4 regions of the Cupriavidus sp. GW821-FHT02F09 genome follow, and region 3 is predicted to be linked to each of the others. Evidence: predicted binding sites of a transcription regulator. Region 3 holds the regulator's gene; each other region holds the start of a gene.
The links. The regulator sigma-54, encoded in region 3, starts transcription at its own class of promoters, with help from an activator protein. The targets are predictions, from matches to a motif close to TGGCANGNAANCTGCTTT.
Positions count from the first base shown of each region.

Region 1: a site for sigma-54 is predicted at 2,328-2,345, ahead of urtA (urea ABC transporter substrate-binding protein). Genes of this name have one in related genera too.
Region 2: a site for sigma-54 is predicted at 1,616-1,633, ahead of AC07XB_RS13690 (GTP cyclohydrolase II). Genes of this name have one in related genera too.
Region 4: a site for sigma-54 is predicted at 2,487-2,504, ahead of AC07XB_RS03245 (PQQ-dependent methanol/ethanol family dehydrogenase). Genes of this name have one in related genera too.

Region 1 is NZ_JBWKVH010000061.1:25,221-29,411, forward strand. Features, by position in the region: gene urtB (urea ABC transporter permease subunit UrtB) at 1-822, opposite strand, end outside; gene urtA (urea ABC transporter substrate-binding protein) at 1,007-2,272, opposite strand; gene AC07XB_RS35860 (flavin-containing monooxygenase) at 2,620-4,107, shown strand.
Region 2 is NZ_JBWKVH010000010.1:11,558-15,748, forward strand. Features, by position in the region: gene AC07XB_RS13685 (URC4/urg3 family protein) at 1-327, opposite strand, end outside; gene AC07XB_RS13690 (GTP cyclohydrolase II) at 324-1,562, opposite strand; gene AC07XB_RS13695 (acyltransferase family protein) at 1,857-2,975, opposite strand; gene AC07XB_RS13700 (hypothetical protein) at 3,143-3,619, opposite strand; gene AC07XB_RS13705 (MGDG synthase family glycosyltransferase) at 3,687-4,191, opposite strand, start outside.
Region 3 is NZ_JBWKVH010000008.1:103,950-108,140, forward strand. Features, by position in the region: gene ptsN (PTS IIA-like nitrogen regulatory protein PtsN) at 1-357, opposite strand, end outside; gene hpf (ribosome hibernation-promoting factor, HPF/YfiA family) at 741-1,091, opposite strand; gene AC07XB_RS12085 (RNA polymerase factor sigma-54) at 1,141-2,616, opposite strand; gene lptB (LPS export ABC transporter ATP-binding protein) at 2,753-3,538, opposite strand; gene lptA (lipopolysaccharide transport periplasmic protein LptA) at 3,585-4,191, opposite strand, start outside.
Region 4 is NZ_JBWKVH010000002.1:105,850-110,040, reverse strand. Features, by position in the region: gene AC07XB_RS03260 (ABC transporter permease) at 1-683, shown strand, start outside; gene AC07XB_RS03255 (quinoprotein dehydrogenase-associated SoxYZ-like carrier) at 680-1,444, shown strand; gene AC07XB_RS03250 (quinoprotein relay system zinc metallohydrolase 1) at 1,441-2,373, shown strand; gene AC07XB_RS03245 (PQQ-dependent methanol/ethanol family dehydrogenase) at 2,566-4,191, shown strand, end outside.

The DNA.
Region 1 (4,191 bases), on a different contig from region 3:
GCCGTAAGTGATGGCCAGCCCCAGCGCGGCGAGCAGCAGCACGCTGCCCAGGCTCAGGCCGGCAAAGAGGTTGCCGATCAGCTCGGCGCGGCGCTGGTCGCCGCGCAGGGCGTCGAGCGCCTGCTGCGCGGCGCCGCGCAGTTCGGCGTCGGGCTCGCGAAAATTGCCGGCGGCGTCCTTTTCCAGCAGCGGCTGCAACTTCTGGCGGCTCTGCGGATTGCTGTCGCGGCCAAGGATGCGGATGGCTTCGAGGCGATCGTCGCGGCTGCCATCGGCCAGAACGATATTTGCCCAGATCACATCGAGCTTGGTGCGCAGGCCGGCGTCGGCCTCGGCCTTGCGCGCGGCCTCCACCACCGGGCGCGATGCGCTGCCCGGCTGGTCCAGCAGCGTATTGACTGCCTGCGTGCGCACCGCCGCATCGGGCGATTGCAGCAGCGTGCTGCTGGCGGCACTGTCCACCATCGCGCGCAGGCTGTTGTTCAGGGTGAGCGCTTCGAGCGCATCGGGCTTGACCGTGACCGGCGTGCCGCTGATTGCGTCCACCAGCTTGTCGCCGTCCTGGCGCACCATGCCGACGCCGGGCGCATATTGCAGCGTATCGTCCTGCAAGGCCTTGAGGATGGGGCCGGCCTGCGCCACCGGCGCCTTGGTCAGTGCGGTGATCGCGGCGGTCTTGGCGTCGAAGTCGTCTTCGGCCAGCGGCTTCAGGTCGGCCTGCGTGAGCGGCGCGGCCCACAGCGGGCACGCAGCCAGCAGGAGCAGCGCGGCCAGCATGGCGCGCAACCGTGAAGCGAGAGAGAACGATAAGGGTCGGTGCATAAGGTTTGCGAGTCGCGCGCGGCGAAGCACGCGCGTCACCTTGATCGGCGTGACGATTTGCCGCCACCGCGCCGAAGCGGCGGACAGCATGCGAAGAGGCAAAGGCACTGCCTGGCGCCCTCCCCTCTCTCACCAGCCGCGAGGCCAAGCGGGGGAGCAGGAGAGCGCCAGGCGGGAGCCCTGCTTACATCACCTTGTCCGGCTTGCCTTCGTTACCCGCGATGAACGGGCTCCACGGCTGCGCGCGCACGGCCTTGGGCGTCTTCCACACCACGGTGAACTGGCCATCGCCCTTGATCTCGCCGATCATCACCGGCTTGTACAGGTGATGGTTCTCGCCCATGGTCAGGGTGAAGCCGTCCGGCGCCTTGAAGGTCTGGCCATACATCGCGGCACGCACCTTGTCGGGATCGGTCGTGCCGGCCTTCTTGACGGCCTGCGCCCACATATGGATGCCCACGTAGGTGGCTTCCATCGGGTCGTTGGTCACGCGCTTGTCGCCGCCCGGCAGGTTGTTCGCCTTGACCCACGCCGCCCATTGCTTCTTGAAGGCTTCGTTTTCCGGGTTCTTGACCGACATGAAGTAGTTCCACGCGGCCAGGTGGCCCACCAGCGGCTTGGTGTCGATGCCGCGCAGTTCTTCCTCGCCCACCGAGAATGCCACCACCGGCACGTCCTTGGCCTTCAGGCCTGCGTTGCCCAGTTCCTTGTAGAAGGGCACGTTGGAGTCGCCGTTGATGGTGGAGATCACGGCGGTCTTGCCGCCTTGCGAGAACTTCTTGATGTTGGCGACGATGGTCTGGTAGTCGCTGTGGCCAAACGGCGTGTAGACCTCTTCGATATCCTTGTCCGCCACGCCCTTGCTCTTCAGGAAGGCGCGCAGGATCTTGTTGGTGGTGCGCGGGTAGACGTAGTCGGTGCCCAGCAGGAAGAAGCGCTTGGCGCCGCCGCCTTCCTTGCTCATCAGGTATTCCACCGCGGGAATGGCCTGCTGGTTGGGCGCCGCGCCGGTGTAGAAGACGTTCTTGGACATTTCCTCGCCTTCGTACTGCACCGGATAGAACAGCAGCGAGTTCAGCTCTTCATAAACGGGCAGCACCGACTTGCGCGACACCGAGGTCCAGCAGCCGAACGTGACGGCAACCTTATCCTTGGTGATCAGCTGGCGCGCCTTCTCGGCGAACAGCGGCCAGTTGGAAGCGGGATCGACCACGACCGGCTCAAGCTTGCGGCCAAGCACGCCGCCGCTCTTGTTGATCTCGTCGATGGTCATCAGCGCCACGTCCTTGAGCGAAGTCTCGGAAATGGCCATGGTGCCGGACAGCGAATGCAGGATACCGACCTTGATCGGCTCCTTGGACTGCGCCAATGCCAGCGGGCTCACGCCTGCCGTTGCAAACAAGGCCGCGGCGGCTACCGCCGACAGCTTCAGCATGTCACGTCTTTTCATTGCAGCTCCCAGATTGTCGTGTTGGATAAAGGAACAACGCACCCCGGGTACCTCTTCTGCAACTAGCATGCCATGGCATACAAGCTTGTATACAAGGCTGTGCACACGGCCTGGCGAGCCTCCAGAGGCCGCCAGGCCACCTATCGCACCACGATAGTGCGCAAACGTCACGCACCAAGCCTGTGCGCCGCCGCCGGCTGATTCAGATTGGGGCACATGGCGGCACGCATGTTGCGCCGTGCCTTGCCCGAATCCGCAATCGGCTCTATGGTGGCCTCTCGATTGCGCGCCAAGGCGTTGCCGCATGCGCCGCGACTACCCAGAAAAAGCACGACGGAGACAGCCCATTGAAAGCGTCAACGACGCCCGACGCGGACCAGATCGTCATCATCGGCGCCGGTGTGGCCGGCATGTGCATGGGCATCAAGCTCAAGCAAGCCGGCATCGACGACTTTGTCGTGCTGGAGAAGGCCGGCACGGTGGGCGGCACCTGGCGGGACAACACCTACCCGGGCTGCGGCTGCGACATCCCCTCCCATCTTTATAGTTTCTCGTTCGCGCCCAAGCCGGACTGGTCCAGCGCATACTCGCCCCAGCCGGAGATCCATCGCTACCTGCAGCACTGCGCCGAGCGCTTCGGGCTGCTCGGGCATATCCGCTTCGGCACGGAGGTCACCGAGGCGCGCTACGACCAAGCCGCCTGCCTGTGGCGAGTGCGCACCAGCAACGGCGACACCATCGCCGCGCGCATCCTCGTCAGCGGCACCGGGCAGCTCAACCGCCCGCTGACACCGGATATTGCAGGACTGGATCACTTTGCCGGCACGGCCTTCCACTCCGCGCGCTGGCGGCATGACGCCGATCTGCGCGGCAAGCAGGTCGCGGTGATCGGCAATGGCGCCAGCGCGCTGCAGTTCATCCCGCGCATCGCGCCGGAAGCGGGCAAGCTGACGGTATTCCAGCGCAGCGCCAACTGGGTGCTGCCGCGCAACGGCGAGGCCTATACGCCCGGACAACAGGCGCGCTTCGAACGGCACCCGTGGACTGCCCGGCTGCATCGCTGGCACCTCTACCTGCAGCGTGAACTGCGCTTCGGGCGCATGCAGCGGGACAGCGACCGCAACCGGGAACTGGAAACGCTGGCGCGCCGCTACCTCGCGCACATGATTCCCGACCCGGTGCTGCGCGCCAAGCTCACGCCCGATTACCCGATCGGCTGCAAGCGCATCCTGATCTCCGACGATTTCTACCAGGCGCTCAAGCGGCCGAACGTCCATGTCGAGACCGCCCGCATCGAGCGCGTCGAATCCGACGCCGTGGTCACGGCCGACGGCGCCAGGCATCGGGCCGACGCCATCGTCTTCGCCACCGGCTTCGACGCCCGCTCCTTCCTCGCGCCGATCCGCATCACCGGCCGCCACGGCCGCACCCTGGCCGATCAGTGGCGCGAGGATCCCGAGGCGTATCTCGGCATGACGGCGCCGGGATTTCCCAACCTGTTCGTGCTGTACGGCCCCAATACCAACCTGGGCCACAACTCCATCATTTTCATGCTCGAGTGCCAGGCCCGCTATGTCCTGCGGTGCACCCAGGCCTGCCGCTCGGCGCGCTTCGCCTCCATGGAGGTGCGCCCGGAGGTGGTGACGCGCTTCAACCAGGCGTTGCAGGCGGCCATTGGCCAGACCGCGTGGGCGGGCTCGTGCAGCAGTTGGTACAAGTCGGCCAGCGGCAGGGTCATCAACAACTGGTCGAGCCATGCCACCGCCTATTGGTGGAAGACGCGCAAGCCGGACTGGGGGCACTTTATGCTGCGCCATGCCGGCGAGCGGCCCTAGCATTGCCCGGCCGCCGGCACCTGCCACATCGACGACATCGACGACATCGATTGCATTGACACCCACCGTTCGAGGAAGACTTCA
Region 2 (4,191 bases), on a different contig from region 3:
CTTCTCGCCAGGGCCGCCGCTCTCGAAATGACGCCAGCGGCTGTGGTACGGCACGTTGAGGTCGGGATAGCGCTGGCGGATGGTGGCCGCCACGTAATCGGCCACTGCCGGGATCCGCTCCGGATGCCAGGTAAACAGCTCGGACGCGCCGGCTGCCACATGATCCGTCACGGCAGCGCAGCGGGTGCGTACCGCCTGGCCGGTGAGCAACGCGGCGGCCGGATGGCCCGGCGGCACGGGACTGGCCCAGCCACCGGCATCATCCTCGCCGTTGATGAAGGGATTCGCGGCGCCGCGCACGCCACCCGCTTCGGGTATCTCGTTCATTCGTGCAGTCCTCTACCCTTGGCCAGCGCAAGTTCTTCCGCGTCGGGCGGGGTATAGCTCGTGAAGTAGCCAGCCGCCACCTTGGCGTCGATTTCCACGCGGGCATCGGCCGGGATCAGTGCATCGGGAATCGCGACCTGCTCGACCACCTCGATACCCTGAGCGGTCAGCGCCCCGTGCTTCATATTGCTCATCGAAGCCCAGCGGTCGATACGCCTGATGCCGAGCCAGTGGAACACGTCGGGCATGAGTTCCTGGAAGCGCATGTCCTGCACGCCGGCGATACATTCCGTGCGTGCGAAATAAGTCTCGGCCCGGTCGCCGCCAACCTGGCGCTTGCGGGCGTTGTAGACCAGGAACTTGGTCACCTCGCCCAGCGCCCGGCCTTCCTTCCGGTTATAGACCACCAGCCCCACACCGCCCTGCTGCGCCATCTCGATGCACACCTCGATGCCGTGGGCCAGGTACGGCCGGCAGGTACATATGTCGGAGCCGAACACGTCCGAGCCGTTGCACTCGTCGTGCACGCGGCAGGCCACCTTGGTCTCGGGCTTGCCAAGCTGGCTGACATCGCCGAAGAAGTACAGGGTCATGCCGCCGATCGGCGGCAGGAACACTTTCAGGTCGGGGCGCGTGACCAGTTCCGGAAACATGCCGCTGGTCTGCTCGAACAGGCTGCGGCGCAGCATGCTCTCCTTGATCTCGAAGCGGCGCGCCAGCCCCGGCAGGTACCAGACCGGATCGATCGCGGCTTTGGTGACCCGCACGTCGCCATTGGCATGAAGGATCTGCCCGTCGGGTGTGAGCCGGCCGGCCGCAATGGCGCCCATCAGTTCCGGCATATTGATGTGGGCACGCGTAATGGCGATCGAGGGACGGATGTCGATGCCCGCGGCGATCCGGTCGCCGAAGGCGCTGGAAACCAGGTGGCCCCAGGGATCCATCGAGACGATCTTGTCCGGATCGCTCCACTGCGGGTGAGGCCCGATGACCTCGGCCGGCGAGGTATCGGTGAGATCAGCGCGGTGGTCTCGCTGCAGCTTGCCGGAGGCCACCGCCAGCGCGCGGTAAACCGCGTATGCGCCGGAATGGGTGCCGATCACATTGCGCTGAGCCGGATTGGTCAGGCTTGCGATCACGGGGCCGCGCTCCGCTGCCGTGGCGGCCCCCCAGTGGATTGGCTCGGCCGGCTTGTCGCGGCGCGCGTGCGAGGTCAGGACAATATGATCGGACATGGCAGCCTCGGAACAAGAATCCTGACCAAACGGTCAGGTTTACGATTCCATAGTAGGCAACCTTCGTGCCATATCCCAATGCTCGTTTTTACCTTGTGTTGCACGCCGCACGATGCCGCTTGCGCACCGTGCCTGTGCGCAAGCGCCTCGGCCAGCACCAGTCCTGGTGCATAGGCACCATGCAAAAGCGGCACCGGGCCGCTGGGGCCGGGTGCCGCTGGCTATGCCTTCGGATAAACCGAAAGCGCTATCGGGACTATCGGGACTATCGGGACTATCGGGGCTATCGGTCGGTCAGGTTGACCGTTGCTGCCCCGCCTCCTGCCGCTGGACCGGCTCGTGGGCAGCGGGCCACAGCGCCAGGCGCAATGCGCGCAACGGCGCACCGCTCTCCACGTAGCGATGGAACAATGCCCCCGCGGCGTTGCTGAGCAGCCAGGCCAGCACCATGCCGAGCGCATTGAGGAGGGGCTGGTGCGGAGCCAGATGGAAGACCAGGGCATTCACCACCAGGCAAATCGGGAAATGCACCAGGAACACCGAGTAGGAAATACGCCCGAAAAATGCCAGGAACTGGGCCTGCGGCCAGTGCTCAAGCCAACCGCCACGGCGCGCCGTGCCGAGCAGGAGCGCGATGGCCAGCGCCACCGCGATGCGCAGCCGGAAATCCACGACCAGCGCTGCCAGCACCACGGTGCACAACACCAGCAGTGCCACCGGCGAACGCTCAGGCTCGGATGCCCAGAAGGCCAGCGTGCCCAAGCCGTAGGCGCCGAAGAAGTAAATCGCCCAGATATCCCATGTGGCATCACGGTTGAACCAGAACAGTGAAGCCAGCACCAGCCCGGCCACCGCCAGCGGGCCCATCGGGCTGCCGCCCACGTCAAACCATTGCTCGCAGCGGCGGGCTGCCCACAACGCCACCATCAACAAGGCGAACAACTGCAGGTCGATGGCCACATACCAGACGCCGGCAGACAAGGCATCGAAGTCCAGCACGTTGTGCAGCAGCAGCACATGCGCCAGGAACTGGTGCAGGCCGGGGGCACCGGGAATGGAGTCGTGATGCATCCAGGTGCGCGCGATGGCGGCACCGGCAATGGCAATCAAGATAGCCGCGGTATAGGGCACCACCAGCTTCTGATATCGGCGCCAGATTGCCTGCAAGGGGCGCGGCACCATCAAATGCCCGCCGGGCGCCACGCTGCGCGCCGCCAGGAAGCCGCTGATGACGAGGAACACCTGCACGGCGATGCGCGCGTACTGCGAAAACCAGTCGAGCAGACCGGGCGCCAGCACGTGGGCCGCATCGGACATGGGGCCATAGAAGGCAAGATGGTGCAGCACGATCAGCTGTGAACTGATCGCCTTGAGAGCGTCAATGCACGCCATGCGCGAAGGACGGGGGCTCATTTGTTATAAGAATGCTACAAAGTACACAAGGGCCGGATTCTACTCCCAGGAAACAGGATGGCGCCAAAACGGGCCACGATGCACCGCCGCAAAATGGCGAGAAGCGTTGTATTGGTCACACATTGCGCCGCAACATATGCACCAAACAGCATATTGACTGCATTTGCCTAAAAACTGTAACGATTCCCCACCGGCCCCCTGCATGACAGCCAGAGCAACGCCGCCGCCACGCCCAGCGAAACCCAATAATCGGTAGGCGCGCCGGCCCACCAGTGGATGTGCCAGGGCACGAAACTCGGCGCAAAGCGCGCCAGCCCGAATGCCGGGTTCAGCACGAACCAGAGAAAATCCTCGCTGATCCAGAACACCATGATGCAGGCGATCACGCGCGCCTCGGCGCGCCAGTTCCAGCGCCCGCCGAACACCAGTGAAAAATGGAAGAACAGCGCCACGCAGGGGAATACCCACGCGTGATACCCCGTCATCGGGCGCCCGCCCCAGAAAATATCCAGCAGCCAGTGATGCTCGATGCGCCAGGTGGGCAGGTTGGCCGCCCAGCCCGCGGCGCCCTCGATCTGGATCTCCACGTTAGCGAAGAAATAGGCCAGCAGCAGGGTCCACGCCACGGTCAGCACCAGCACCATCGGATGGCGCGACGGATAGGACTGGCCCGCGTGCCGGGTGGAAGAAGACAGGTTCAGCGCGCGCATCTCAACGCGCCGCCGTCGCAGCCGCGCCGCCGTGGCCGGCTAGCTGGCCGCACCGCGCCAATTGCCCGAGCACGGTTTCCAGCACGCGGCGCGCCGCCGCCGGTTGCCCCAGCGCGCTAGCCCGCGCACGCATCTGGTCGAGCCGCGCCGGCTCCGCCAGCAAGAGGCGCACCCGGTATTCGAGCGATACCAGGTCGACCGCCTTGAGCGCGGCGCCTTGCTCCAGCAGGTAATCGGCATTGCGCTCTTCCTGCCCGGGAATCGGCGCATTGACCACCATCGGCACGCCCATCGCCAGGCATTCGGACGTGGTCAGGCCGCCGGGCTTGGTGATGACCAGATCGGAGCACGCCATCAGACGCTCCACCTCATTGGTAAAGCCGAAGGGAAAGAGCCGCCCGGAGTGTGCGGCGGCGAGGGTCTTGAGCCGCGCCAGCGCGGTCTCGTTGCGCCCGGCAAGCACGATCAGCTGGAAATCGTGCTCCAGCCGCATCAGCGCGCCGGCC
Region 3 (4,191 bases):
CTCGGAGAGAATTTCCAGATGCTGCTGGGTGGCCTGTTCGGGCACCAGCAGGAAGATCAGCAGCGCGACCGGCTTGCCGTCGGGCGACTCGAAGGGGATCGGCTCAGCCAGGCGCATGAAGGCGGCCAGTGGCTGCTTCAGTCCCTTGATGCGGCCGTGGGGGATCGCAACCCCCGCGCCCAGGCCGGTGGACCCGAGCGACTCGCGGGCGAACAGGTTGTCGGTCACGGTCGCGCGCGCTACGCCATGGTTGTTCTCGAAGAGGAGCCCGGCCTGTTCGAACACGCGCTTCTTGCTGGTGACGCTGACGTCGAGGTTGATGTTGCCGGGTGGCAGCAATTTAGCCAAACGATTCATGTGGAATGCGCAGGGTTTTCTAGTAAGCAGGCCCGGGGCCAGGAGGCGTCCCACCGGGCGGAAAGAGGTAAAAAACCAAGGCCCGAGGTTTCCACCGGGTGTCCCCCCATGCCGGTGTCGGGCGTCTGGCCATTATAGAGCAGGCCCGCTTCCGCTTTGTGCATTGCAATAGCCGATGCGCTCAAGCGGTGCTGCATGCACCGGAATGGCTAGGCCGGTCAACCATGTATTGCACAGCATACACTGGTACATATGCGTTGCGGAATCCCCTGTGTGGCCCGATCGGGTAGGCTGCAACGAAAAAGCCGCGCTCTGGGCGCGGCTTGATTCCATTTTTCAAGGGACTGACACCGACGGCCCGGTATGTGGGCCGCCAGGCACGGTCATTGCTGCATCTGCGATGCGGCCATCTGATACTTGACCGCTTCACGGTCGTGGCTCTGCACGCGATCCTTGTGGCGAATCACCTGCCGGTCGAGCTTGTCGACCAGTGCGTCGATAGCGGCATACAGGTCTTCATGATGCGCTTCGACAAAGATGTCCTTGCCCTTGAGATGTAGATTGATTTCCGCGTACTGCCGCCGGTCCTTTTCTTTTGTATTGTCGACAGAGAGCAGCACACTTACGCCAATGACTTGATCGAAATGCCTGACGATACGCTCCAGTTTCGTTTCCACGTACTCACGCAGAGGGGGCGTGATGTCCAAGTGGTGTCCACTGATCTTGAAGTTCATAGCGTTTCTCCTTCTGAAAGAGCTGCATCAGGCAGGCGATGCAGCTCGGCTACAAAGTCTTACGGAGATTGACCGCGGGAATCTTGAGCGCTTCGCGGTATTTGGCAACGGTACGCCGTGCTACCACAAAGCCTTGCTCGCCGAGCAATTCGGCAATCCGGCTATCGGACAAGGGGTTCCTAGCGTCTTCGGCTCCTATCAATTGCTTGATCAACGCACGGATTGCCGTTGATGAGGCCGCGCCGCCGGTTTCTGTGGATACGTGAGAGCCAAAAAAATACTTCAGCTCGAAAGTCCCCATCGGCGTTGCCATGTATTTATTGGTAGTCACCCGAGAGATGGTGGACTCGTGTAAACCCAGTGTATCGGCAATCTCCCGCAAAACCAAGGGGCGCATCGCAATTTCACCGTGGGTGAAGAAGTTCTTTTGACGTTCGACAATGGCTTGTGCGACGCGCAATATCGTGTCGAACCTTTGCTGGATATTCTTGATCAACCAGCGTGCTTCCTGCAGCTTTTGCTGCAGTCCGGCCGCGCCTGCATCGCCTTTTGCACCGCGCAAAATCTGCGCGTACATGTCGTTGATGCGTAGCCGCGGCATCACATCCGGGTTGAGGTGGGCGATCCATCCGCCGCTCAACTTTCGAACAAAAACATCAGGCACCACGAAGTCCGCTTCTGGCCGGCTGTAGGCATGGCCAGGATAGGGCGCGAGCGAGCGGATCAGTTCATGTGCGGCCTTGAGTTCCGGTTCGTCCACTTGCAGCGCCTTTTTAAGGCGCGTGTAATCGCGCACCGCCAGCAGCTCGAGGTGGTTGGTGACGATGCTCAGCGCCAGTTCGCGCTGCGGATGCTTGAGCCTGCGCAATTGCAGCGCCAGGCACTCGGCGGCGTTGCGTGCCCCGACGCCCGGCGGATCGAAGCTCTGCAGCAGCGTGAGCACAGCCTGGATCTCGTCGACCTCGAACTCGAGCTCCTCCGGCAGCTCGCTGCAGATTTCCTCGAGCGTGGTGCTCAGGTAGCCGTCATCGTCCAGGGACTCGACCAGGAAGATAGCCAGCCCTTTGTCGCGCAGGGAAATCTTGAGCGGCGCCAGCTGTTCCATGAGGTGTTCACGCAGCGTGGGCTCGGCGTCGCGCAGCTGCATCGGGGTTTTTTCGTCGTCTTCGCCTTGCGGGCGGCGGGCGAAGTCGTCCAGGCTCCAGTCGCTGCCGTAATCCTCATTGCTGTCGGAGTAGCTGTCGTCGGCTTCGGGGGCGCCATCGGGACGGTTTTCGCTGGTGCCCTGGCCATCGGCGGGCGCTGGCGCGGGCGCGCTCTGCAGGTTCACCGAGCCGTCCGAGGACACGCGCAACGGGCTGTCCAGCCAGTCGTTCTCACGCTCGAGCAAGGGGTTCTCGGTCAGCGCCTGTTCCACTTCCTGCTGCAGTTCAAGCGTGGACAGTTGCAGCAGCCGGATCGACTGCTGGAGTTGCGGCGTAAGCGCGAGATGCTGCGAGAGGCGGAGCTGTAGCGACGGTTTCATGCGACCTATTTTATGCCCAACTTCCGTACTGATGGAACGGAAATTGCTATCGCTGGTGTCGCTATGATCGTTTGAAGGATAAAAGGCGACACCGAAGCCGCCCGGGGGGGCGATGCGCGGCAGGCGCCGCGCGCCCTTACATGCGGAAGTTCTCGCCCAGGTAGACCTTGCGCACCGACTCGTTGGCGATGATGTCCTCAGGCTGCCCGGACGCCAGCACCGCGCCTTCGCTGATGATGTAGGCGTGGTCGCAGATGCCTAGCGTCTCGCGCACGTTGTGGTCGGTGATCAGCACGCCGATATTGCGTGCCTTGAGGAAGCTGACGATGCGCTGGATTTCGCCAACCGCGATCGGGTCGACGCCGGCGAAGGGCTCGTCGAGCAGGATGAAGCGCGGCGCGGAGGCCAGCGCGCGGGCGATTTCCACGCGGCGGCGCTCGCCGCCGGACAGCGACAGCGCCGGGTTGTCGCGCAGGTGGGCAATCTGCAGGTCATCCAGCAGGGTGTCCAGCCGGCGCTCGATCTCGGCCTTGCCCAGGGGTTTGCCATCGTTGAGCTGCAGCTCCAGCACTGCGCGGATGTTCTCCTGCACATTGAGCTTGCGGAACACGGAGGCTTCCTGCGGCAGGTAGGACAGGCCCATGCGCGCTCGCTCATGGATGGCCAGGCCGCTGATGTGCTTGTCGTCGAGCACGATATCGCCCTCGTCCAGCGCCACCAGCCCCACGATCATGTAGAACGACGTGGTCTTGCCCGCGCCGTTGGGGCCCAGCAAGCCGACCACCTCGCCGCTCTTCACGTCGAGCGACACGTCCTTGACCACGGTGCGCGAGCCGTAGCGCTTCTTCAGGTGGCGCACGACCAGCGTGCTGCTGTCCTTCAGGGTGGCGGGCTGGGACGGTGCGGTTTGGGTAGCGGTCATGAAGGTGAAGTCAGAATCCGTGGATCAGGGACGTGGCGGCGTCAGGTCAGGGGTTGACGGGGGCAGCTGCCGGCTTGAGCGGCAGCGGATTGGCTGCGGCACCGCTGGCGGGCTGCTCCTGGCGCGGCGACAACACGGCGCGCACGCGGCCCGACGGGCTGCCCGCGGTCGCGTTCTCGGCGCCGCCGCTGGCCGTGTAGAACTCGTTGCGGCTGTCATAGGTGATCACCGCGCCGCGGATCTCGTCGACCAGCTTGGCGCCGGCCAGGCGGGCCATGCGGGCGCGCCCGATCAGCTTGGACAACTCCTGCTTGCCGTCATATTCGATGCGGTCGCCCCAGCCATCGATGTACTCGTCGACGTTGTCGCGCTTCTGGCGGATATAGGCTTGCTTGCCGCCCTTGGAGGTCGCGACCGCGTACTGGTAGCCCTCGGGATCGGTACGGACTTCGGCTGCGTCGGATTTGAGCACCATGGTGCCCTTGGTCAGCACCACGTTGCCAGTCAGTACATAGACCTGCTTGACGTCATCGTAGCTGGCATTGTCGGCCTCCAGGACCAGCGGCTTTTCGCGGTCGGCCTTTTCGGCGCTGGCGGGCGCGGCCAGCGTGAGGCCCAGGACGGCGGCCAGCGTCAGCAAAGCGGCCGTGCTG
Region 4 (4,191 bases), on a different contig from region 3:
TCCAGAACGCGCTCGGCGTTGCCATCGTGCCGCCCTATGACACCTATGTCGAATACAAGGTCTTTGTCACGCCCGGCCTGCTTGGCATGATCGCGCTGTTCAACGGCATGCAGTCCTCGCTGGCGATGGTGTACGACCGCGAGATGGGCGTGATGCGCTTGCTGCTGACCGCGCCGCTGCCCAGGGCCTGGCTGCTGGCCTGCAAGCTGGCCGCCGGCACCTTGCTTTCCTTGCTGCAGATGATCGCCTTCTTGCTTGTCGCCATGGCCTTCGACGTGACCTTCGCGCCGGCATGCCTGCCCGGCGCGCTGGCGGTGATGGTGCTGGCCGCGCTGATGCTGGGGGCGTTGGGTTTGCTGCTGTCGGTGCACGTGCGGCAACTGGAGAACTTCGCCGGCACCATGAATTTCGTGATCTTCCCGATGTTCTTCATCAGCTCGGCGCTGTATCCGCTCTGGAAGCTGGAGGAGTCCGGCGCCACCGTGGTCTACCAGCTCGCGCGCTTCAATCCCTTCACCCATGCCGTGGAAGCGATCCGCTTCGCCTTGTACGGGCAGGCCGCGCCAGTCAGCCTCGCGGTGGTGGCCGGTTGCACGGCAGTGTTTTTCGCCTTGGCGCTGCTCGGCTACGACCCGCAGCGCGGGATGGTGCGCCGCGTGCGCCAGGCCGGGGGGGCGGCATGAGGCATGCCGTGCCGCTGGCGGCTTGCCTGGCCTTGGCCGCAGCGGGCGCGTGGGCATTGGAGAGCCGCGATCCGTTGCAGTCGCCGCAATGGCCGCTGGTGCACAAGGAAGCGCTGCAGCAGGCACCGTTCATGTTCGACAGCCGCGTCAAGGTCACCGGGCCGGCCTTTGCCGAAGATCCGATGCGGGTGCCGATCGCCTTCGATGCATCGGCGCTCGGCGAGGTGGATCGCATCGTGGTGGTGGTGGACCGCAACCCGATCCGCAAGGTGCTGGAGTTCGAGCCGCTCAAGGTGCGCCCCTCGCTGTCGTTCCGCTTCAAGCTGGAGCAGGCCTCGCCGGTGCGCGTGGCGGCCCGCACGCCGGACGGCGTGTGGCATGTGGGCGGGGTGATGGTGGATGCCAGCGGCGGCGGCTGCACGGTGCCGGGCGCTACACGCCGCGACGGCTCATGGAGCACCACGCTGAACCGGGTCGAATCGCGCGTGTTCCCCGGCCTCGGCGGCGCCGGTGGCCGGGTGCGGCTACGTGTGATGCACCCGATGGACACCGGGCTGGTGGCCGGTATCCCCGCCTTCCATGTGGAGTCGCTAAACCTGCTCGACGCCACGCGGGAAGCGATGCTGCGGCTGACGCTATACGAACCGGTCGCTGAAAACCCGATCTTCTCCTTCGACCTGCGCGGGGCCAGCGAGCGCGGCATGACGGTGACCGGGCGCGATAACAACGGCAACCGGTTCGCGGCGCAGGTGACGCCATGAAGCGCGTGCTCGGCATCCTGCTATGGCTGGCAGCGCAGGCGGCGCTGGCGCAGGCAGGGGACTATCGCCTGGCGCCACGCCAGGTCGCCGCCGACGTGTGGCTGCTGGAAGGGGCGAATGCGGATTTCGCGCCGGACAACGGCTGCAACATCATCAACACCGCCTTTATCGACACGGGTGATGGCGTGGTGGTGATCAATACCGGGCCGTCGCGCCAATATGGCGAGCAGCAGCGCCGTGCCATTGCTTCGGTCACGGCGGCGCCGGTACGGCTGGTGCTCAATCTGAACCTGCATCCGGACTACTTCTTCGGCAACCAGGCCTATGTCGACGTGGGCGGCAGCGCGCTGGCCGGCACCATCGACGGCGCCCGGCGCGAAGGGCCTGCCTATGCCGACAACCTCTATCGCCTGTGCGGCAACTGGATGCGCGACACCGAACCGGCGCCGCCGCGCCACGTGCTGACCCCGGGCCGGCGCACGATCGGCAGGCACACCTTCGATCTGATCCGGATGGACGGCCACACCGCCGACGACCTGGTGATCGTGGACCGCAGCGCCGGCATTGTGTTCGCGGGCGGCGTGGCGTTTCGCGAGCGCGTGCCGACCACACCCCACGCGGATCTCAAGCGCTGGCTGGCCAGCCTGGACCAATTGCAGGTGCTGCTGCGCGACAGCGGCGCGCGGCTGCTGATCCCCAGCCACGGACCGGCGCTCGGCAGCGCGGATGCCGTCGCGCAGACACGCGGCTACCTGCAGTGGCTGGATACCCGCATGACCCAGGCGGCAGCCCAGGGGCGCGACTTGGCCGAGGTGATCGCCATGCCGGTGCCGCACGCATATGCACGCTGGGGCGCCATGCCGGCGGAGTACCTGCGCAATGTGACGCACCTCTACCCGGCGTATGAGGACGCCGCGTTGGGACGCTGAGTCAGGGCAGGTGTGCTGTTCAATTCCGCAACAACGGCAGCGGAGTGTTCCGCGCTGGTACGCCATCCAGGCATTGGCAGGCTGCCGCGGGCCCGGATGCGGGTGTTTTCCATTGGCATGGGAATTGCCAAGAGTCTGTCTGGTGTGCGTGGCACACCGGCGAAGATCGACAACAAGAGAGAGGAGCAGACAATGAGGACGTTACGCGTGATGATGGTGCTCGCGGCGACAACCGCGAGCCTGGTGGCGCAGGCCGCGGTGACCGATGCCATGATCGAGAACGACGCGAAGTCGCCGGGCGACGTGCTGTCGTGGGGGATGGGCCCGCAAGGCCAGCGCTTTTCCACGCTGAACCGCATCAACACCAAGAACATCAGCCAGCTGGTGCCGGCCTGGTCGTTCTCTTTCGGCGGCGAGAAGCAGCGCGGGCAGGAAGCGCAGCCGTTGATCCACGACGGCAAGATGTTCGTGACCGCCTCCTATTCCCGCATCTACGCGCTCGACCTGAAGACAGGCGCCAAGCTGTGGAAATATGAGCACCGCCTGCCCGAGGGCATCATGCCCTGCTGCGACGTGGTCAACCGTGGCGCGGCCCTGTACGACAACCTGGTGATCTTCGGCACGCTCGATGCGCAACTGGTGGCGCTGGACCAGAAGACCGGCAAGGTGGTGTGGAAGGAGAAGATCGAAGACTATGCCGCCGGATACTCCTACACGGCGGCCCCCCTGATCGTCAAAGGCATGGTGCTGACCGGCGTCTCGGGCGGCGAGTTCGGCGTGGTGGGACGGGTCGAGGCACGCGACGCCAAGACCGGGCAGATGGTGTGGTCCAGGCCAGTGGTGGAAGGCCATATGGGCTACAAGTATGACAAGGACGGCAACAAGACCGAGAACGGTGTGACCGGCACCCAGAACGCCAGCTGGCCCGGCGAGACCTGGAAGACCGGCGGCGCGGCCACCTGGCTTGGCGGCACCTACGATCCGCAGACCGGCCTTGCCTACTTCGGCACCGGCAACCCGGGGCCGTGGAACAGCCACATGCGCAAGGGCGACAACCTGTATTCGGCCTCGACCGTTGCCCTCGACCCCGCCACCGGCAAGATTGTCTGGCACTACCAGAACACCCCGAACGATGGCTGGGACTTTGACGGCGTCAACGAGTTCGTGACCTTCGACCAGGACGGCAAGCGCCTGGGCGGCAAGGCCGACCGCAACGGCTTCTTCTACGTCAACGACGCCACCAGCGGCAAGCTGGTGAACGCCTTTCCCTTCGTCAAGAAGATCACCTGGGCCAGCAGCATCGACCTTAAGACCGGACGACCCAACATGGTCGCGGAAAGCCGGCCGGGCGACCCGGCGGCGGGCAGCGATCCGAAGAAGGGCCAGTCCGTGTTCGCCGCGCCGGGCTTCCTCGGGGGCAAGAACCAGCAGCCGATGGCCTACAGCCCGCAGACCGGCCTGTTCTATGTGCCAGCCAATGAATGGGGCATGGATATCTGGAACGAACCCGTGGGCTACAAGAAGGGCGCCGCCTTCCTCGGCGCCGGCTTCACCATCCATCCGCTCAACGAGGACTACATCGGCTCGCTGCGCGCGATCAACCCCAAGACCGGCAAGATCGAGTGGGAAGTCAAGAACTACGCGCCGCTGTGGGGCGGGGTGATGACCACTGCCGGCGGGCTGGTGTTCTGGGGCACGCCGGAGGGCTACCTGAAGGCCGCGGATGCCAAGACCGGCAAGGAACTGTGGAAGTTCCAGACGGGCAGCGGCGTGGTGGCGCCTCCGGTTACCTGGGAGGAGGGCGGCGAGCAGTATGTG